Regions from separate parts of the Kocuria rosea genome, predicted to be linked through region 1. Evidence: riboswitches for the same ligand, from Rfam matches in the RefSeq annotation. Region 1 holds a riboswitch; each other region holds the start of a gene.
The links. Region 1 has a riboswitch for cyclic di-AMP ahead of EQG70_RS01255 (C40 family peptidase). Riboswitches for the same ligand answer to the same signal wherever they lie in the genome.
Positions count from the first base shown of each region.

Region 2: linked by a shared signal. The riboswitch ahead of EQG70_RS17270 (NlpC/P60 family protein) and the one ahead of EQG70_RS01255 (C40 family peptidase) in region 1 are both predicted to bind cyclic di-AMP.
Region 3: linked by a shared signal. The riboswitch ahead of EQG70_RS13650 (C40 family peptidase) and the one ahead of EQG70_RS01255 (C40 family peptidase) in region 1 are both predicted to bind cyclic di-AMP.
Region 4: linked by a shared signal. The riboswitch ahead of EQG70_RS08420 (C40 family peptidase) and the one ahead of EQG70_RS01255 (C40 family peptidase) in region 1 are both predicted to bind cyclic di-AMP.

Region 1 covers NZ_CP035103.1:276,357-280,460, forward strand. The annotation lists gene EQG70_RS01250 (DUF305 domain-containing protein) at 324-1,022, opposite strand; gene EQG70_RS01255 (C40 family peptidase) at 1,350-2,000, opposite strand; cyclic di-AMP (ydaO/yuaA leader) riboswitch at 2,007-2,175, opposite strand; gene gnd (phosphogluconate dehydrogenase (NAD(+)-dependent, decarboxylating)) at 3,048-3,986, opposite strand.
Region 2 covers NZ_CP035103.1:3,795,488-3,799,591, reverse strand. The annotation lists gene EQG70_RS17285 (SDR family oxidoreductase) at 1-2, shown strand, start outside; gene EQG70_RS17280 (2-hydroxyacid dehydrogenase) at 96-1,055, opposite strand; gene EQG70_RS17275 (pyridoxal phosphate-dependent aminotransferase) at 1,052-2,251, opposite strand; partial or broken gene EQG70_RS17270 (NlpC/P60 family protein) at 2,471-2,866, opposite strand; cyclic di-AMP (ydaO/yuaA leader) riboswitch at 2,977-3,162, opposite strand; gene EQG70_RS17265 (TIGR03084 family metal-binding protein) at 3,717-4,104, opposite strand, start outside.
Region 3 covers NZ_CP035103.1:2,978,321-2,982,424, reverse strand. The annotation lists gene serC (phosphoserine transaminase) at 1-909, opposite strand, end outside; gene EQG70_RS13655 (metal-dependent transcriptional regulator) at 1,144-1,830, shown strand; cyclic di-AMP (ydaO/yuaA leader) riboswitch at 2,189-2,338, shown strand; gene EQG70_RS13650 (C40 family peptidase) at 2,344-3,009, shown strand; gene EQG70_RS13645 (NlpC/P60 family protein) at 3,285-4,104, shown strand, end outside.
Region 4 covers NZ_CP035103.1:1,812,250-1,816,353, forward strand. The annotation lists gene EQG70_RS08410 (hypothetical protein) at 1-349, shown strand, start outside; gene EQG70_RS08415 (DUF305 domain-containing protein) at 487-1,170, opposite strand; gene EQG70_RS08420 (C40 family peptidase) at 1,484-2,125, opposite strand; cyclic di-AMP (ydaO/yuaA leader) riboswitch at 2,132-2,300, opposite strand; gene gnd (phosphogluconate dehydrogenase (NAD(+)-dependent, decarboxylating)) at 3,184-4,104, opposite strand, start outside.

The DNA of each region.
Region 1 (4,104 bases):
ACCGTGCGGTTCACCTCGGTGGTCTGGGCTCTCTCGGTGACGGCGCGCATTGGTGAGGCAGGCCACCAGGCGAGGGGTCCACGCCCTGAGGCAAGACGAGGGGGAGCTGCCAAACCCACGGTTGAGCGGTGATCGTGCGGGGTGCTGCTGGCTGCGCGAAGGGCGCGCACCCATTGGGGTGCTGCGCCAAGGAGCACCGCGCTGGGCTGGCTGGAACACTTCAACCGGAAGAGCGGATGCAACAGTGGAACGGGTCGACGGGGACCATGAAGTCCCGGCGTCGGCCCGTTCCAGCCGGTGACGGCCCAGTGCGTAGTCCTGGGTCAGACCGCGAACCACTCCTCCAACCAACCCTGCATGAGCTCGATCTCCGTCTGTTGATCCTCGATCATCGTCTTCGCCATGGCTCGCAGCTCGGGGTCGGTGCCCATCTGCAGCTCCATCTCGGCCATCTCGAGGGCCATCTGGTGGTGGGCGATCATCTCCTCGAGGAAGGCCTTGTCGAAATCATCCCCGGACAGCTTCGCCAGCTCCTCGAGGCTCATGCCGTCCATGCCGTCCATGCCGTCCATCATGGCGCCCTGCATGTCGGCATTCATGCTCTGACCATGGCCGCCATGACCATGGCCGCCATGACCATGGCCATGGCCGTGGCCGTGGCCGTGGCCGTGGCCGTGGTGGTGGTGTCCCGGGGTGTTCTCGGCGGCCAGCCGCTGAGCCGCCGCTTCCAACTGCTGGATCTCCTCGGTCTGGGCCTCGATGATCTTCTCCGCCAGGTCACGGATCTCGGGACGCTCGGACTTCTCCAGGGCCAGCTCGGCCATGTCGGTGGCACCCTGGTGGTGGGGGACCATCATCACGGCGAAATGGCGGTCGTGGCTCATGTGCCGCTCAGCACCCGTCTGTGCGGAGGCGGAGGCAGGCTGGTGCGTCGGGGACGCGACCGCCGCGGTCGCCCCGGCACCGCTGAGGGCCAGCGCCAGGGCCGTCCCGGCGGCCAGGTGCTTGAACGTCGACGTCATGACGAACCTCTCCTTCGCAACAGCCCGTGCTGGGCCTGCATATCGTGGTGTTTGCTCTGCTCTGCTCTGCTCAGCCTCGGGTCGAGGCGGGCCGATCCGTCCACGGTAGCCCCGCCGTGGTTGCTTTCTCCGGGCTGGGAGGGCTGGGCGGTAGATCTTCACTGAACCTTCAAGAGCGGGCCCATCAGGGGGCCGAATCGGGGTGTTCCCCGGCGGTGGCCTGATGTAGGCATCTCAGGTTCTGACCGACCGATCCTGGATGCTGATCAGGTGGGGGCACACCCGCCGCCCGCCACGAGCGGCATTCGAGGCGGGCGGCGTCCTGTGTCAGCGGAAAGTGACGTAGCCGACCGTCGGCATGGCATTCACGCTGTGCACGAAGGTGCCCTGGGTGGGGTTCAGTGCGGAGATCATCTTGCCGCCACCGAGGTAGATGCCGATGTGGGCCCCGCCGTTCTGGACGACGAGGTCCCCGGGGCGCGGGTCGGTGGTCGGGGTGCCGGCCGCCCACTGCTGCTGGCTGGTACGGGGGATGTCGATGCCCTGCTGGGCGTAGACCCACTGGGTGAAACCGGAGCAGTCCCAGGCGCCGAAGTCCGTGCCGCCCCAGACGTAGCCGGTGCCGACACCCTGCATCGCGGTGCCGACAATGCCGCCGGCCGCAGCGGAGGTGGCGGAGATCTCGGAAATGTCCGAGGACTGGGGGGACAGACTCGAGGTGGCCGCCCCAGCGGCCGGAGCGGCCGGCAGGCTCGCCGTCTGCACAGTGACGGGGGCCTGGGAAGCGGCCGGGGCCGGGGAGGTCGCGGGGGCCGAGTATGCGGTGCCGGACGTGGCGGGGGCTTCGGCATAGGCCTGAGCCGGGGCGACGGAGCCGATCACCGCCGCGCCGACAGCGGCGGCCAGGGTCGTGGTGCGCACCAGGTGCGAGGGGGTCTGGGCGCGGTGGCGGGCAGAGCTACGCGTGAAGAAAGCCATGAATAGGGGTCCTCCTTTTGCCTACGAGGTGAGCTGTCGGGTTCGGGTGGGAGGCACCCGGCCGCCGAGCCTGTAGCTCCGGCGGCTTCACCCCAAGGTCCGGGTGCGGACCGGGTATGGTTCCCCCGCTTCTGCCAAGTCATTTCTGTGATGGGGACCCCGGCTGCCGGCAGAATTCGGCGAAGCACCCGGGGAAGCCGATGAGATCAGCCAACGGCACGCAGAGGACACTAGCGCTTAGATAACGAAAAGGTCACATTCCCTGTAGCGCCGGGAAAGGCTTGCGCCTCCTCGCGCGATCGCCGGCAAACCGGCCGGTAGCCCACCACACCTGGGGCACATTCGATCCGGCGGGGTGGCGCCGCTAGCTGTCGTTCCTTCCGGTGCCACCACTCATCGGGACCGCTCGGGGGAGGCTCTGACCTGCGGCATCGCGCCGATGGGCGCGGTGGGAGCTCGGATCCGCTGCCCTTACTACCCGTGGAATTCTTCGGCCTGCGCCGGGTGCGGGGGGAGGTGAGCCCCCGGGGGAGCTTCAGCGTCCCTCAAGGGTGTTCTCGGATTCTTTTACGAAACCGCCCAGCATTGCTTGGGGGAGTGAGCTGTTTCCTTCATGAAATCTTCATATCCAAGGGTGTCGAACAGGTGAGAAGACCTGCTTTCTTCACGAGATCTTCAAATTCCTCCGGGTCCATGTATTGGACCGGTAGATCAATGGCCCGGGCGAGGGGAGTAATTGAGCGGGCCCTTCGCTGTCGTTGGTGAGGCCAGAGTCGTCAGCGGCGGAGCCACTGGGCTGCCGGCTGCCACGTGGCTGGGCCGATCAGTATTCCGGGCCGATTGGGGACGCCGGGCGGTGCCGTCACCGCTGCCTCGATCGTGGGCACGGGCTGTTGATCCGCGATCCGCTCGCCCCGCAGGCGTTCCTCGACAAGGCCGGCACTGGGCGGGAGCAGTGCCGACCGTGGTGACCGTGCGGATCGGCATGGCGCAGGCCTTGCAGGGGGGTGGCCGCTTCCGGGCCGTTGGCGGCGGGGACGGCTGGACCTACTGCTCGGCGGGGTGGGCCGGCTCCTCGCCGGGTGCGGCCTCGACGTGCTCGGGGCCCGCGGCCACGTCGCGGACCGTGTGGCCGCCGAACTGGTTGCGCATCGCCGCGATCATCTTCATTGCCGGGGCCTGGTCCTGCCGGGAGGCGAACCGGGCGAAGAGGGCACTCGAGATGGCCGGCACCGGGACCGCGAGGTCCAGGGCGGCCTCTACCGTCCAGCGGCCCTCGCCGGAGTCCTCGGCGTAGCCGGCGAGCCGGTCCAGGTGCTCGTCCTCGTTCAGCGCGTTCACCGCCAGGTCCAGCAGCCAGGACTTGATCACCGACCCCTCGCGCCAGGAGTTGAACGTCTCCCGCACCGAGCGGACGTGACCGGCGGCCTCGAGCAGTTCCCAGCCCTCGGCGTAGGCCTGCATGATCGCGTACTCGATGCCGTTGTGGACCATCTTCGCGAAGTGGCCCGCACCGTGCTCGCCGGCGTGGACGAAGCCGAACTCGCCGGCGGGCTTGAGCGAGTCGAAGATCGGCTGCGCCTTGGCCACGGTGCCCTCGTCCCCGCCGACCATGAGGGCGTAGCCCTGGGTGATCCCCCACACGCCGCCGGAGACCCCGCAGTCCAGGTACTCGATGCCCCGGCTCGCCAGTCTCCGGGCGCGGGGGGCGTCGTGGACCCACCGGGAGTTGCCGCCGTCGATGATCACGTCCCCCGTCCCGAGCAGCCCGGACAGCTCGTCGATCACCGGGTCCACCACCGTGTCCGGCACCATGACCCACACGACCCGGGGCGGGCTGCCGATCTGCTCCACCATGGCGGTGAGGCTCTCGGTGTCGGAGAGCTCCGGGTCGGTGTCGTAGCCGACGACGGTGTGGCCGGCCTCGCGCAACCGCTCACCCATGTTGCCGCCCATCTTGCCCAGTCCTACCAGTCCCACCTGCATGGTGTACTCCCTTCTCGGTCCTCCGCCGCTCAGACGGAGATCAGCTGGCCGGGTCACCCCACGGAGGAAAACCGCACAGACACAGCCCTCTTGTATCTAGCCAACAGGGACAGTTTCC
Region 2 (4,104 bases), 430 kb from region 1:
GAGGCATGGCGGCCCGCGTCACCGCCGCGGCCGTCCTGCCGGGGACGTGGCCCCGGAATCCCACGCCACTCGAGGTGGAGCCGGCGGTCCTGCAGCTAACCGATCGGTGCAGGCGGTCGTTCACCGGCGAGCACGGCGAGCACGTTCTCGGCGGCGAGCACCGCCATCGCGGTGCGCGTCTCCACGGTGGCGGAGCCCAGGTGCGGCACCAGCACCACGTTGTCGAGCTCCAGCAACTCGGGATGCACCTGCGGCTCGTGCTCGAAGACGTCCATTCCGGCACCCGCGATCCGGCCCTCGCGCAGCGCGGACGCGAGTGCCGCTTCGTCGACGATCGGTCCGCGCGCGGTGTTCACGAGGTACGCCGAGTCCTTCATCGCCGCCAGCTGCTCGGCGCCGATCAGGTGGTGCGTGGCGTGCCCGTAGGGACAGTGCAGCGACACGACGTCGGAGACGCTCAGCAGCTCGTCGAGATCGACCCGCCGGGCGCCCAGCTCGGCGGCGAACCCGGGATCGATCTCGCTGCGCGACCGGTAGACGATCTCCATGCCGAAGGCCTTGGCCCGCCGCGCGGTCGCCTGACCGATGGCGCCCATGCCGACGACGCCGAGGGTCTTGCCCTGCAGGCTGCTGCCGAGCAGGAAGAACATGCCCCACTTCCAGTCCTGGCCGGAGCGGATGAGCCGTTCCCCCTCGCCGAGCCGGCGGGTCGCCATGAGGATCAGACCGAAGGCGATGTCGGCAGTCGCCTCCGTGAGCACACCGGGGGTGTTGGTGGGCACGACGCCCCGCTCGGTGCAGGCGGGCACGTCGATGTTGTCGTAGCCGACGGCGACGTTCGCGACCACTTGCAGCTGCGGGCCGGCGGCGTCGAGCAGCTCGGCGTCGATGCGCTCGGTGAGCAGACTCACCACGGCATCCGCCCCGGCCACCCGGCGCAGGAGCGCCTCGCGGCCGATCGGCTCCGGATCCGGCCACATCTCGACCTCGTGGGCGGCGCGGAGCTTCTCGATCGCGGCGTCGGGCACCCGTCCCGTGACGACGACCCGGCTCATGCCGTCTCGATCCACTCGCGCAGGCGGCCGAGGCCGTCGCGGATGTCGGCGACGTCGATGCCCGAGTAGGCGAGCCGGATGTACTGCCGGTCCTCGCTGGGCTGGCGCCGGCCGAAGTGCTCACGCGTGCAGAAGGAGGCGCCGGTCTGGTGCAGCGCTGCCGTGGCGAAGTCACCGACTGCCGTGTAGCCCATGCTCTCCATGGTCTGGGTGACGTCGGGGAACAGGTAGAACGTCGACTGCGGTACGGCCACGTGCATGCCGGGGATGGCGTTCACGAGCTCGCAGGCGGCATCCCGGCGCTCGCGCAGGATGTCGAGCGTCTGCTGCACGGGTTCCTGGGGGCCGCGGAGCGCTTCGATGCTGGCCCACTGCACGTAGTGGGTGGTGCACGACTCGTCGTTGGTGTTGAGGGTGCTGAGCACCTTGGCGATCTCGAGCGGTGCGACGGCGCAGCCGAGGCGCGAGCCGGTCATGGCGAACTTCTTGCTGAACGTGTAGAGGATGACGGTGCGCTCCGCCATGCCGGGGAGTGAGGCGATCGAGCTCGAGACCCCCTCGTAGCGGGTCTCGAAGTAGGCCTCGTCGGAGAGCACCCAGAGATCGTGCTCCTGGGCGAGCTGCGCGACGGCCTCGCGCTCGGCCGCGGTCGATTCGGCCGAGATGGGGTTCTGCAGGTCGTTGTAGATGATGGCGACCGTGTTCGGGGTGATCGCCGCGCGCACCTGGTCGAGGTCGATCGCGAACCCGTCCTCCGTGGGGAGGTAGCGGTACGGCACGGCCGTGCCCCCGAGGTACTCGATCTGCGACTCGTAGATCGGGAAGCCAGGGTTCGGGTAGAGCACCTCGTCGCCGGGGTTCATGACCGCCTGCAGGAACTTCGTGATGACGGGCTTGCCCCCCGTCATCACGACGACATTCTCGGGAGTGAGGCCGATGCCGCGGCGCGAGCCGATGTCCTCGGCGAGGGCCTCGCGCAGCTGCGGGATGCCGGGGCCGGGGCAGTAGCCCGTGTGGCCGTCGGCGATGGCCCGGTCCATCGCCTCGATGATGTGCGGGGCTGTCGGGATGTTGATGTCGCCGAGGTGGAAGGGGTACACGCGGTTCCCCTTCGCCGTCCAGGCGGCAGCGGCCTGGGCGACGCTGAAGGCGGTCTCGGTGCCCAGCCGTTCGAGCCGGTGCGCGAGTTGGCGCATGCTGTCCCACTCCTCGTCGAGTTGGCGATCGATCCTCCGGCGGATCCGGATCGAGCCTACGAGCCATGCATCTGGCTGTGAAGGGTGATCCGCCGATGGATCCGCACCGTGGACATCGCCGCGAGGCTTTCTGTGTCCAAGGGTCGTCCTCGTGGGACTCGGGAGTGCGGTTCCCGTCGGGACGGCCGGGAACCGCACTCCCCGCTCACGGGCGTGGGGTCAGCGCACGCGGAGGTAGACGGGACCGGAGCCGACGTTGACGGTCTGGATGACCGTCTGGTTGCCGTTCCAGCCGCCGTGGACGGCCTTGCCGCCGCCGATGTACACGGCGATGTGGGCGAAGCCCATGCCGCCGTTGGCGTAGTAGACCAGGTCGCCGGGCTGGGCCTGGGCGGCGGAGACTCGGGTGCCGAGCTTCAGGTAGGAGGCCGGCCAGCCGTGGTGGTTGATCCCGGCCGCGCGCAGGGACTTGGTGACCAGGGCGGTGCAGTCCTGGCCCACGCCGAGCTGCCTCTTGGCGGCGGCGGCGATGGTCGCGGCCTTGCCGGACTGGGACTGGATACTGACGAGCTGCTGGGGGGCTGCGGCGGGGGCCGCCTGGGCCGGGGCCACGCTGCTGAGCGCCAGGGCGCCGCCGGCGACCGTCAGGATCGCGGCGCGTCCGAGGCGGAACGAACTCTGGGCGCGGTGGCGGGGCGTGCGGGACTGGAAAATGGGCATGAGTGATGTCCTCCCTCTTGCCTGCGAGGTGAGCTGTCGGATGCGGGTGGGAGACACCCGGTCGTCAGGATGGGGGCCCTGACGACTTAACCCCTAGGTCCCGGGGGAGGGACCGTTCATGGTTCCCCCGCTTCTGCCGAGCGATATGTCTGGGGGCCCCGGGCACCGGCAGAATTCGGCGATGTGCACGGGGATACCGATCGGTGAGGCGATCGGCACGGAGAGAACACTAATCGAAAGATAACGGAAAAGTCTCGCTTTGATCACGGGCGTGTCTCGGCTTTTGTGTCGGCCGGGCAGCGCGCCTCCGCACCCACACGACGTTGCTCGGTGAGGGGCGCCGCGGGAGATCTCCAGGGAGGCTCAACTCGAGACAAAAGTGGTCTTGACCTGGGGCTCTGTATAGGTCGTGCTGGCGGGTGAGCACGCTCCTGTCATGGAGCGGGATGTCCGGTGGTGACACTCGTGTTATGGCGCGACAATTCACCGGGAAAGCTCCACGGATTCCTCGAGTGTCGCCATGAAGGGCCCTGTCCCTCCGGGCGAAAAGGACAACTTATTAGTACCTCCTATGGTCCAGCGATGAATTCACAAAAAGAAAGATCTGTGTTCGTGATGATTGTTCGGCGTGGGTCGGCTTTCGTTTCCGGGCGCGTCCGGGGAGCGTGCTCTGCATCGCGTGCCGCGTGTGCATCGGGGCGGCGCTCGAAGAGCCTTCCCGCACGTGTGCCCATTTCTCACCTGCCTACGACAGCGGGGGTCGCCCCGGGCCTGGCCGGCCGGCGAAGGCCTGGACGATGTCGAGCCAGGCGTCGGCGTCGGGGCCCTCCGCGACAAGGCTCCCGTCCTGGCGGTGCCGCCGCCGGGTGGCGAGCAGAGTGAAGTCCAGGGCCGGGCCGTGGACGCGCTGACCCGCCTCGGTCGGCCCCCAGGTCCAGGTCTCGTCCTCGTGGGTGAGCTCGACGCGGAACGGTTCGGTCGGCGGGGACAGCCGGCGCTGCCGGTAGGCGTAGTCGCGGGTGGCCACGCCCAGGTGGGCGACGTGCCGCAGCCGGTGCGAGGCGACCGGGGGAACCCCGAGGGCGTCGCGGACGTCTTGGCCGTGGGCAAAGGTCTCCATGATCCGGGCGCTG
Region 3 (4,104 bases), 1.2 Mb from region 1:
CTCGGGGCGTGCCACGAACGGGGACGCGAAGGACGAGGCCTCGGCCCACCCGTAGACCAGGTCCGAGGAGGCCTTCGTGCGGGCCGCGGCCCAGGTCATGCCGCCCTGGTCGTTGAGCCAGCGGACCTGCTCGTCGAGCATCACCAGCGTGGCCAGGGCCGGGGTGTTGTAGGTCTGGTTCTTCCGGGAGTTCTCCAGCGCCGTGGTCAGCCGCAGGAAGTCGGGGATCCACCGCCCGGAGGCGCCGATCCGCTCGATCCGCTCGATCGCCGCGGAGGAGAACGCGCCCAGCCACAGTCCGCCGTCCGAGCCGAAGTTCTTCTGCGGGGAGAAGTAGTAGACGTCCGCCGCGGCCACCTCCGCGGCCATCCCCCCGGCGGCCGAGGTCGCGTCCACCAGCACCAGCGCGTCGTCCGCGATCCCGGAGGGCCGGTGCACGGGCGCGGCGACACCGGTGGAGGTCTCGTTCTGGGGCCACGCGTAGACGTCCACGCCCTCCTCCGCCCGGGCCTCCGGGCGGGTGCCGGGGGCGGACTCCACGATCGAGGAGGGCTCCAGGAACGGGGCGCCGTCGGTGGCCTGGGCGAACTTCGCGCCGAACTCCCCGAACACCAGGTGCTGGGCCCTCCGCTCGACCAGCCCGAACGCGGCGGCGTCCCAGAACGCGGTGGCCCCGCCCAGGCCCAGGAGCACCTCGTGGCCGGAGGGCAGGCCGAGGAACTGCGCGAGGCCCTCCCGCACCGAGCCCACGAGCTCCTGCACCGGCGCCTGGCGGTGGGAGGTGCCGAGCAGGCCGGCCCCGGCGCGCGACACGGCCTCGACCTGTGCCGGGCGGATCTTGGAGGGGCCGGCGCCGAAGCGGCCGTCGGCGGGCAGCAGGTGCTGGGGGATGGTGACGTGTGCGGGCAACGGGCGCTCCCTCGTGGGTGACGTGCGGCGGGTGGTGCGCGACGGGCACGGCCGCCGCGGAGGCCGCTCGCGCCGTTCGCGACTCGGCCCATTCTGCCCCACCCGCGGACGGCGGGCCCCGCGGGCGCCTCCTCCCTCCGGGCGGCCGGAGGGCTCGCGCACTAAGCTCGTGCGGGAAGACCGGACCGGGCGGGATCCCCGGGCCGGGACGGCCGGACGAAGGATGACTGAGGCATGAGCGACCTGATCGACACCACGGAGATGTACCTGCGGACCGTCCTCGAGCTCGAGGAGGAGGGGATCACGCCGATGCGGGCGCGGATCGTCGAGCGCCTCGACCACTCCGGGCCCACGGTCTCGCAGACGGTGTCCAGGATGGAGCGGGACGGGCTGCTGACGGTGGGCCAGGACCGGTCGCTGCTGCTCACCCCTGCCGGCCGTGAGCGTGCGGTGCAGGTGATGCGCAAGCACCGGCTGGCGGAGCGGCTGCTCGCCGACGTCATCGGCCTGGACCTCGCCCAGGTGCACGACGAGGCGTGCCGGTGGGAGCACGTGATGAGCGAGCAGGTCGAGCGGCGGCTCGTGGACCTGCTGCACAGCCCCCGGTACTCGCCGTACGGCACGCCGATCCCCGGTCTGGCCGCCCTCGGGGTCGAGGAGAGCCCCGCAGCGGCGCACCCCTCCCTGCTCGACGCCGCCCGCCACGACCCGGACGGATCGCACACCGTGGCGCTGCTGCCGGAGGTGGTCCAGGCGGACGCGGACCTCCTGGGCGTGCTGAGCGACGTGGGAGTGCTCACAGGGGCGGAGGTCACGGCCCGGGTGGACGGTCAGCTCGTGCGCATCGAGGTGGCGGCCACGGGGCGGTCCGCGGAGATCGACCTGCGCACCGCCGCGGCCATCCGCGTCCTCGCTCCCTGAGGCGCCGCCGCCTCCCGGAGCGGGGCGGCGAACGGTTCGTCCCGGGTGTGGGGACGTTCACAAGCCACTTTCGGCCAGTCCGGCCCAGGCCGGACCCCGGAGGCGCGGCTTCCCTGGTGACAGGCGGATTCCCAGGGCGCTCGAAGGCACTGCACAGCTCGTCACAGGTGCGAATTGATCGTCCCACGCGTCTCAATGGCATGGCATTGAAACCTGAGGCGTTGTCCAGCTGTTATCTGTCGTGATCAAAACGTGACACTTCCGTAATCTGTCATGTACTGTTCAACGCGTGCCGATCACTGGTCGGATCGGCGCCCTCGGAGCACATCGCCGAATTCTGCCGGTGCCCGTGGCCTCTACACAGAAACTGCTTGGCAGAAGCGGGGGAACCATTTTCGGTCCCGGTGATCCGGGTCCTTGGGGTTAAGTCGTCAGAGCGCGTGCGTTCTGCGGCCGGGTGTCTCCCACCCGAATCCGACAGCTCACCTCGTAGGCAAAGGGAGGAACTCAACCATGTCGCTTTTCACGCTGAACGCTGCCCGCCACCGTGCCGAGACCACCTCGCACGTCGTGCGCAACACCACCATCGCCGCCGCCGCCGGCGCCGCGATGATCGGCTCCGTCGCCCCGGCCCAGGCCTTCGCCCAGGCCCCCGTCGAGACCGGCGCGGCCTACTCGGCCCCGGCCTCCGCCTCGCTGGCCGAGTACTCCTCGTACACCTACCAGGCCCCGGTCGCCGCGCAGCCCGCCGCTCCCGCCTACGAGGCCCCGGCCCCGGCCCCGCAGCAGACCGCCGCCACCTCGAGCGTCACCCCGCAGTCCACCGCCACCACCGAGATCGCCCCGGCCGCCGGCGGCGTCGTGGGCACCGCGATGTCCGCGCAGGGTGCGGGCTACGTCTACGGCGGCACCGCCTACGGCGCCTGGGACTGCTCCGGCTTCACCCAGTGGGTCTTCGCCCAGAACGGCATCGACCTGCCCCGGACCACCTGGTCCCAGTTCGCGGCGGGCACCCCCACCGCCAACCCGCAGCCCGGTGACCTCGTCTCGCAGAACGGCGGCGCCCACGTGGGCATCTACATCGGCGGCGGCAAGATGATCTCCGCCCTCAACCCGACCCAGGGCACCCAGGTCCACTCCGTCAACGCCATGCAGCTGGACGGCTACTACACCTTCTGATCCGGTCCGCCGCCCGCGACGACCCCGCTCGTCGCGGGCGGCACCCGATCACCCCCCCCCACCCCGCACGCCGAGAACCGCTCTCCCGGTTCCCGGCGGTGCCTGCTGTCCGACCGGACGGCGCCCCCCTCCTCCGCTCGCCCGGCCGTCGTTCCCGATCCCGGAACGCACCCCTGCCGGCACCGGTCCACCCCGCGCGCTGCCCGGGGTGATCCGTGCTGTCTCCCGCGCCCTCCGGCAGGCCCGGCTCCGAAAGAAAGTCGTCTGAACTCCTCATGACCCGTGATCTGACCTCCTCGAACGGCATCGGCTCGCTCTTCTCCGGCAAGGCCCGCACCGTGGCCGCCGTGGCAGCCTTCTCCGGGCTGGCCCTCGCCACCACCGTCTCCGTGCAGGCCGCTCCGGCCCAGGACGCCTCCACCGACGCCCCGCTGTCCGCCGTGGCCGCGGCCACCCCCGCCGCGGCGCCCACCGTGTCCCTCGAGCCCGTCGCCCACGTGCAGAAGGCCGAGTCCGACCGGAAGGCCGAGAAGAAGACCGAGAAGAAGACCGAGAAGGTCGAGAAGCAGAAGGTCGAGACCGCGGTCGTCGCGGCTCCCGCCGTGGCCGCTCCGGCGCCGAAGGCCGCCGCCGCGCCCGCTCCGGTCGCCGCCCGGCAGCCGGCCGTGCAGGCGGCCCCGAAGCCCGCCGCCGCGCCCGCCCCGGCCCCGAAGGCCGCTCCGGTCGCCGCTCCGAAGCCGGCCGTGCAGGCGGCTCCGGCCCCGAAGCCCGCCGCCGCGCCCGCCCCGAAGCCGGCCGTGCAGGCGGCTCCGGCCGCCCAGCGCACCGTCGCCCCGCAGAGCTCGGCCTCCGGCAAGGGCGCGACCATCTCCTCCGCCGCCATGGGCCAGCTCGGTGTGGGCCAGGACTGCACCGCGCTCGTCACCAACGCGCTGCGCGCCGCCGGCATCAACCACCACGGCTGGCCGGCCTCCTACCTGAGCCTCGGCACGCAGGTCTCCGCTGGTCAGGCCAAGCCCGGCGACCTCGTCTACTACGCCGACGGCGGCATGGGCGCGGCCCACATCGCGGTCTACATCGGTGGCGGCAAGGCCG
Region 4 (4,104 bases), 1.5 Mb from region 1:
GGCCGGGCTCACCGGTGAACCGGTGGTCGCTGTGACTAACGATCCCCTGCCCCAGGCAGATGAGATGGTTATCGGGCACGGAGAAGGTCGCGTGTCGCCCATCCACGAGCCCGGACAGACGCAACACGGCCGGGATCCGGCCACCCCACCACCGTGCGAGGGGACTCCGGTGGTCTCGGACATCTCGGACATCTCGGACATCTCGGACATCTCGGACATCTCGGACATCTCGGTGACGGTGCGCGCGCTGGAGAGCAGGACCCCAGGCGAGGGGGTCCGTGTCCTGAGGCAAGAGGGCGCGGCGCTGGCGAACCTACGGTTGGTCGGTGACCGTTTGGGGTGCTGCTGACTGTGCGAAGGGTGCGCGCCCATCGGGTGCCGGGTTGGTGATCACCGCACTGGACTGGCTGGAACGGGTCGACGGGGATCATGACATCCCGGTGGCGGCCCGTTCCAGTCGGTGACGGCCCAGCTCGTGGTCCTGGATCAGGCCGCGAACCACTCCTCCAACCAGCCCTGCATGAGCTCGATCTCCGCCTGCTGGTCCTCGATCATCTTCTCCGCCATGGCTCGCAGCTCGAGGTCGGTGCCCATCTGCAGCTCCATCTCGGCCATCTCGAGAGCCATCTGGTGGTGGGCGATCATCTGTTCGAGGAAGGCTTGGTCGAACTCGTCCCCGGACAGTTTCGCCAGCTCCTCGAGGCTCATGCCGTCCATGCCGTCCATCTCGTCCATCTCGTCCATCATGGCGCCCTGCATGTCGGCATTCATGCTCTGACCATGGCCGCCGTGTCCGTGGTGCCCGTGGCGGTGGCCGTGTCCGTGGTGGTGGTGCCCGGAGGTGTTCTCGGCAGTCAGCCGCTGGGCCGCTGCTTCCAGCTGCTGGATCTCCTCGGTCTGGGCCTCGATGATCTTCTCCGCCAAGTCACGGATCTCGGGACGCTCGGACTTCTGCAGGGCCAGCTCGGCCATGTCGGTGGCACCCTGGTGGTGGGGGACCATCATCACGGCGAAATGGCGGTCGTGGTTCATGTGCCGCTCAGCGCCCGTCTGTGCGGAGGCGGAGGCAGGCTGGTGCGTCGGGGAGGCGACCGCCGCGGTCGCCCCGGCACCGCTGAGGGCCAGCGCCAGGACCGTCCCAGCGGCCAGGTGCTTGAACGTCGACGTCATGACGAACCTCTCCTTCGCAGCAGCCCGTGCTGGGCCTGCACATCGTGGTGTTTGCTCTGCTCAGCCTCAGGTCGAGGCGGACCGATCCGTCCACGGTAGCCCCGCCGTGGTCGCTTTCTCCGGGCTGGGAGGGCTGGGCGTTAGATCTTCACCGAACCTTCAAGAGCGGGCCCATCAGGCGGCCAGATCGGTGTGTTCCCGGTCGGTGGATGGGTGCAGGCATGTCCGGGCCGACCGATTCTGGATGCTGATCAGGTGGGGGGCGCACCCGCCGCCCGCCACGAGCGGCATTCGTGGCGGGCGGCGTGTTGGCTCAGCGGAAAGTGACGTAGCCGACCGTCGGCATGGCATTCACGCTGTGCACGAAGGTGCCCTGGGTGGGGTTCAGCGCGGAGATCATCTTGCCGCCACCGAGGTAGATCCCGATGTGGGCCCCGCCGTTCTGGACGACGAGGTCGCCGGGCTGCGGGTCAGTGGTCGGGGTACCGGCCGCCCACTGCTGCTGGCTGGTGCGGGGGAGGTCGATGCCCTGCTGGGCGTAGACCCACTGGGTGAAACCGGAGCAGTCCCAGGCGCCGAAGTCCGTGCCGCCCCAGACGTAGCCGGTGCCCACACCCTGCATCGCGGTGCCGACAATGCCGCCGGCCGCAGCGGAGGTGGCGGAGATCTCGGAAATGTCCGAGGACTGGGGGGACAGACTCGAAGTGGCCGCCCCAGCGGCCGGCAGGCTCGCCGTCTGCACGGTGACGGGGGCCTGGGAAGCGGCCGGAGCCGGGGAGGTCGCGGGGGTCGAGTATGCGGTGCCGGACGTGGCGGGGGCTTCGGCATAGGCCTGAGCCGGGGCGACGGAGCCGATCACCGCCGCGCCGACAGCGGCGGCCAGGGTCGTGGTGCGCACCAGGTGCGAGGGGGTCTGGGCGCGGTGGCGGGCAGAGCTACGCGTGAAGAAAGTCATGAATGAGGGTCCTCCTTTTGCCTACGAGGTGAGCTGTCGGGTTCGGGTGGGAGGCACCCGGCCGCCGAGCCTGCAGCTCCGGCGGCTTCACCCCAAGGTCCGGGTGCGGACCGGGTATGGTTCCCCCGCTTCTGCCAAGTCATTTCTGTGATGGGGACCCCGGCTGCCGGCAGAATTCGGCGAAGCACCCGGGGAAGCCGATGAGATCAGCCAACGGCACGCAGAGGACACTAGCGCCTAGATAACGAAAAGGTCACATTCCCTGTGGTGCCGGGAAAAGGCTTGCACCGGCCTCGCGCGGTCGCCGGCAAACCGGCCGGTAGCTCACCATGCCTGGGGCACATTCGTTCCGGCGGGGTGGCGCCGCTAGCTGTCTTTCCTCCCGGTGCCCCCACTCATCGGGACCGCTCCGGGGAGGCTCTGACCTGCGGTATCGCGCCGATGGGCGCGGTGGGAGCTCGGATCCGCTGCCCCTTACTACCCGTGGAATTCTTCGGCCTGCGCCCGGTGCGGGGGGAGGTGAACCCCCGGGGGAGCTTCAGCGTCCCTCAAGGGTGTTCTCGGATTCTTTTACGAAACCGCCCAGTATTTTTTGGGGGAGTGAGCTGTTTTCTTCATGAAATCTTCATATCCAAGGGTGTCGACCAGGTGGGAAGAGTTGCTTTCTTCACGAGATCTTGAAATTCATCCGGGTCCATGTATCGGACCGGTAGATCAATGGCCCGGGGCGAGGGGAGTAATTAAGCGGGTCCTTCGCTGTCGTTGGTGAGGCCAGGGTGGTCAGCGGCGGAGCCACTGGGCTGCCGGCTGCCACGTGGCTGGGCCGATCAGTATTCCGGGGCCGATTGTGGACGCCGGGCGGTGCCGTCACCGCTGCCTCGATCGTGGTCACGGGCGGTTGATCCGCGATCCCCTCGCCCCGCAGGCGTTCCTCGACAAGGCCGGCACCGGGCGGGAGCAGTGCCGACCGTGGTGACCGTGCGGATCGGCATGGCGCAGGCCTTGCAGGGGGGTGAGGGTGGCCGCTTCCGGGCCGTTGGCGGCGGGGACGGTCGGACCTACTGCTCGGCGGGGTGGGCCGGCTCCTCGCCGGGTGCGGCCTCGACGTGCTCTGGGCCCGCGGCCACGTCGCGGACCGTGTGGCCTCCGAACTGGTTGCGCATCGCCGTGATCATCTTCATCGCCGGGGCCTGGTCCTGCCGGGAGGCGAACCGGGCGAAGAGGGCGCTGGAGATGGTCGGCACCGGGACCGCGAGGTCCAGGGCGGCCTCCACCGTCCAGCGGCCTTCGCCGGAGTCCTCGGCGTAGCCGGCGAGCCGGTCCAGGTGCTCGTCCTCGTTGAGCGCGTTCACCGCCAGGTCCAGCAGCCAGGACTTGATCACCGATCCCTCGCGCCAGGAGTTGAAGGTCTCCCGTACCGAGCGGACGTGACCGGCGGCCTCGAGCAGTTCCCAGCCCTCGGCGTAGGCCTGCATGATCGCGTATTCGATGCCGTTGTGGACCATCTTCGCGAAGTGGCCCGCACCGTGCTCGCCGGCGTGGACGAAGCCGAACTCGCCGGCGGGTTTGAGCGAGTCGAAGATCGGCTGCGCCTTGGCCACGGTGCCCTCGTCCCCGCCGACCATGAGGGCGTAGCCCTGGGTGATGCCCCACACGCCGCCGGAGACCCCGCAGTCCAGGTACTCGATGCCCCGGTCCGCCAGTCTCCGGGCGCGGGGGGCGTCGTGGATCCACCGGGAGTTGCCGCCGTCGATGATCACGTCCCCCGTCCCGAGCAGCCCGGCCAGCTCGTCGATCACGGTGTCCACGACCGTGTCCGGCACCATGACCCACACGACCCGGGGCGGGCTGCCGATCTGCTCCACCATGGCGGTGAGGCTCTCGGTGTCGGAGAGCTCCGGGTCGGTGTCGTAGCCGACGACGGTGTGGCCGGCCTCGCGCAACCGCTCACCCATGTTGCCGCCCATCTTGCCCAGTCC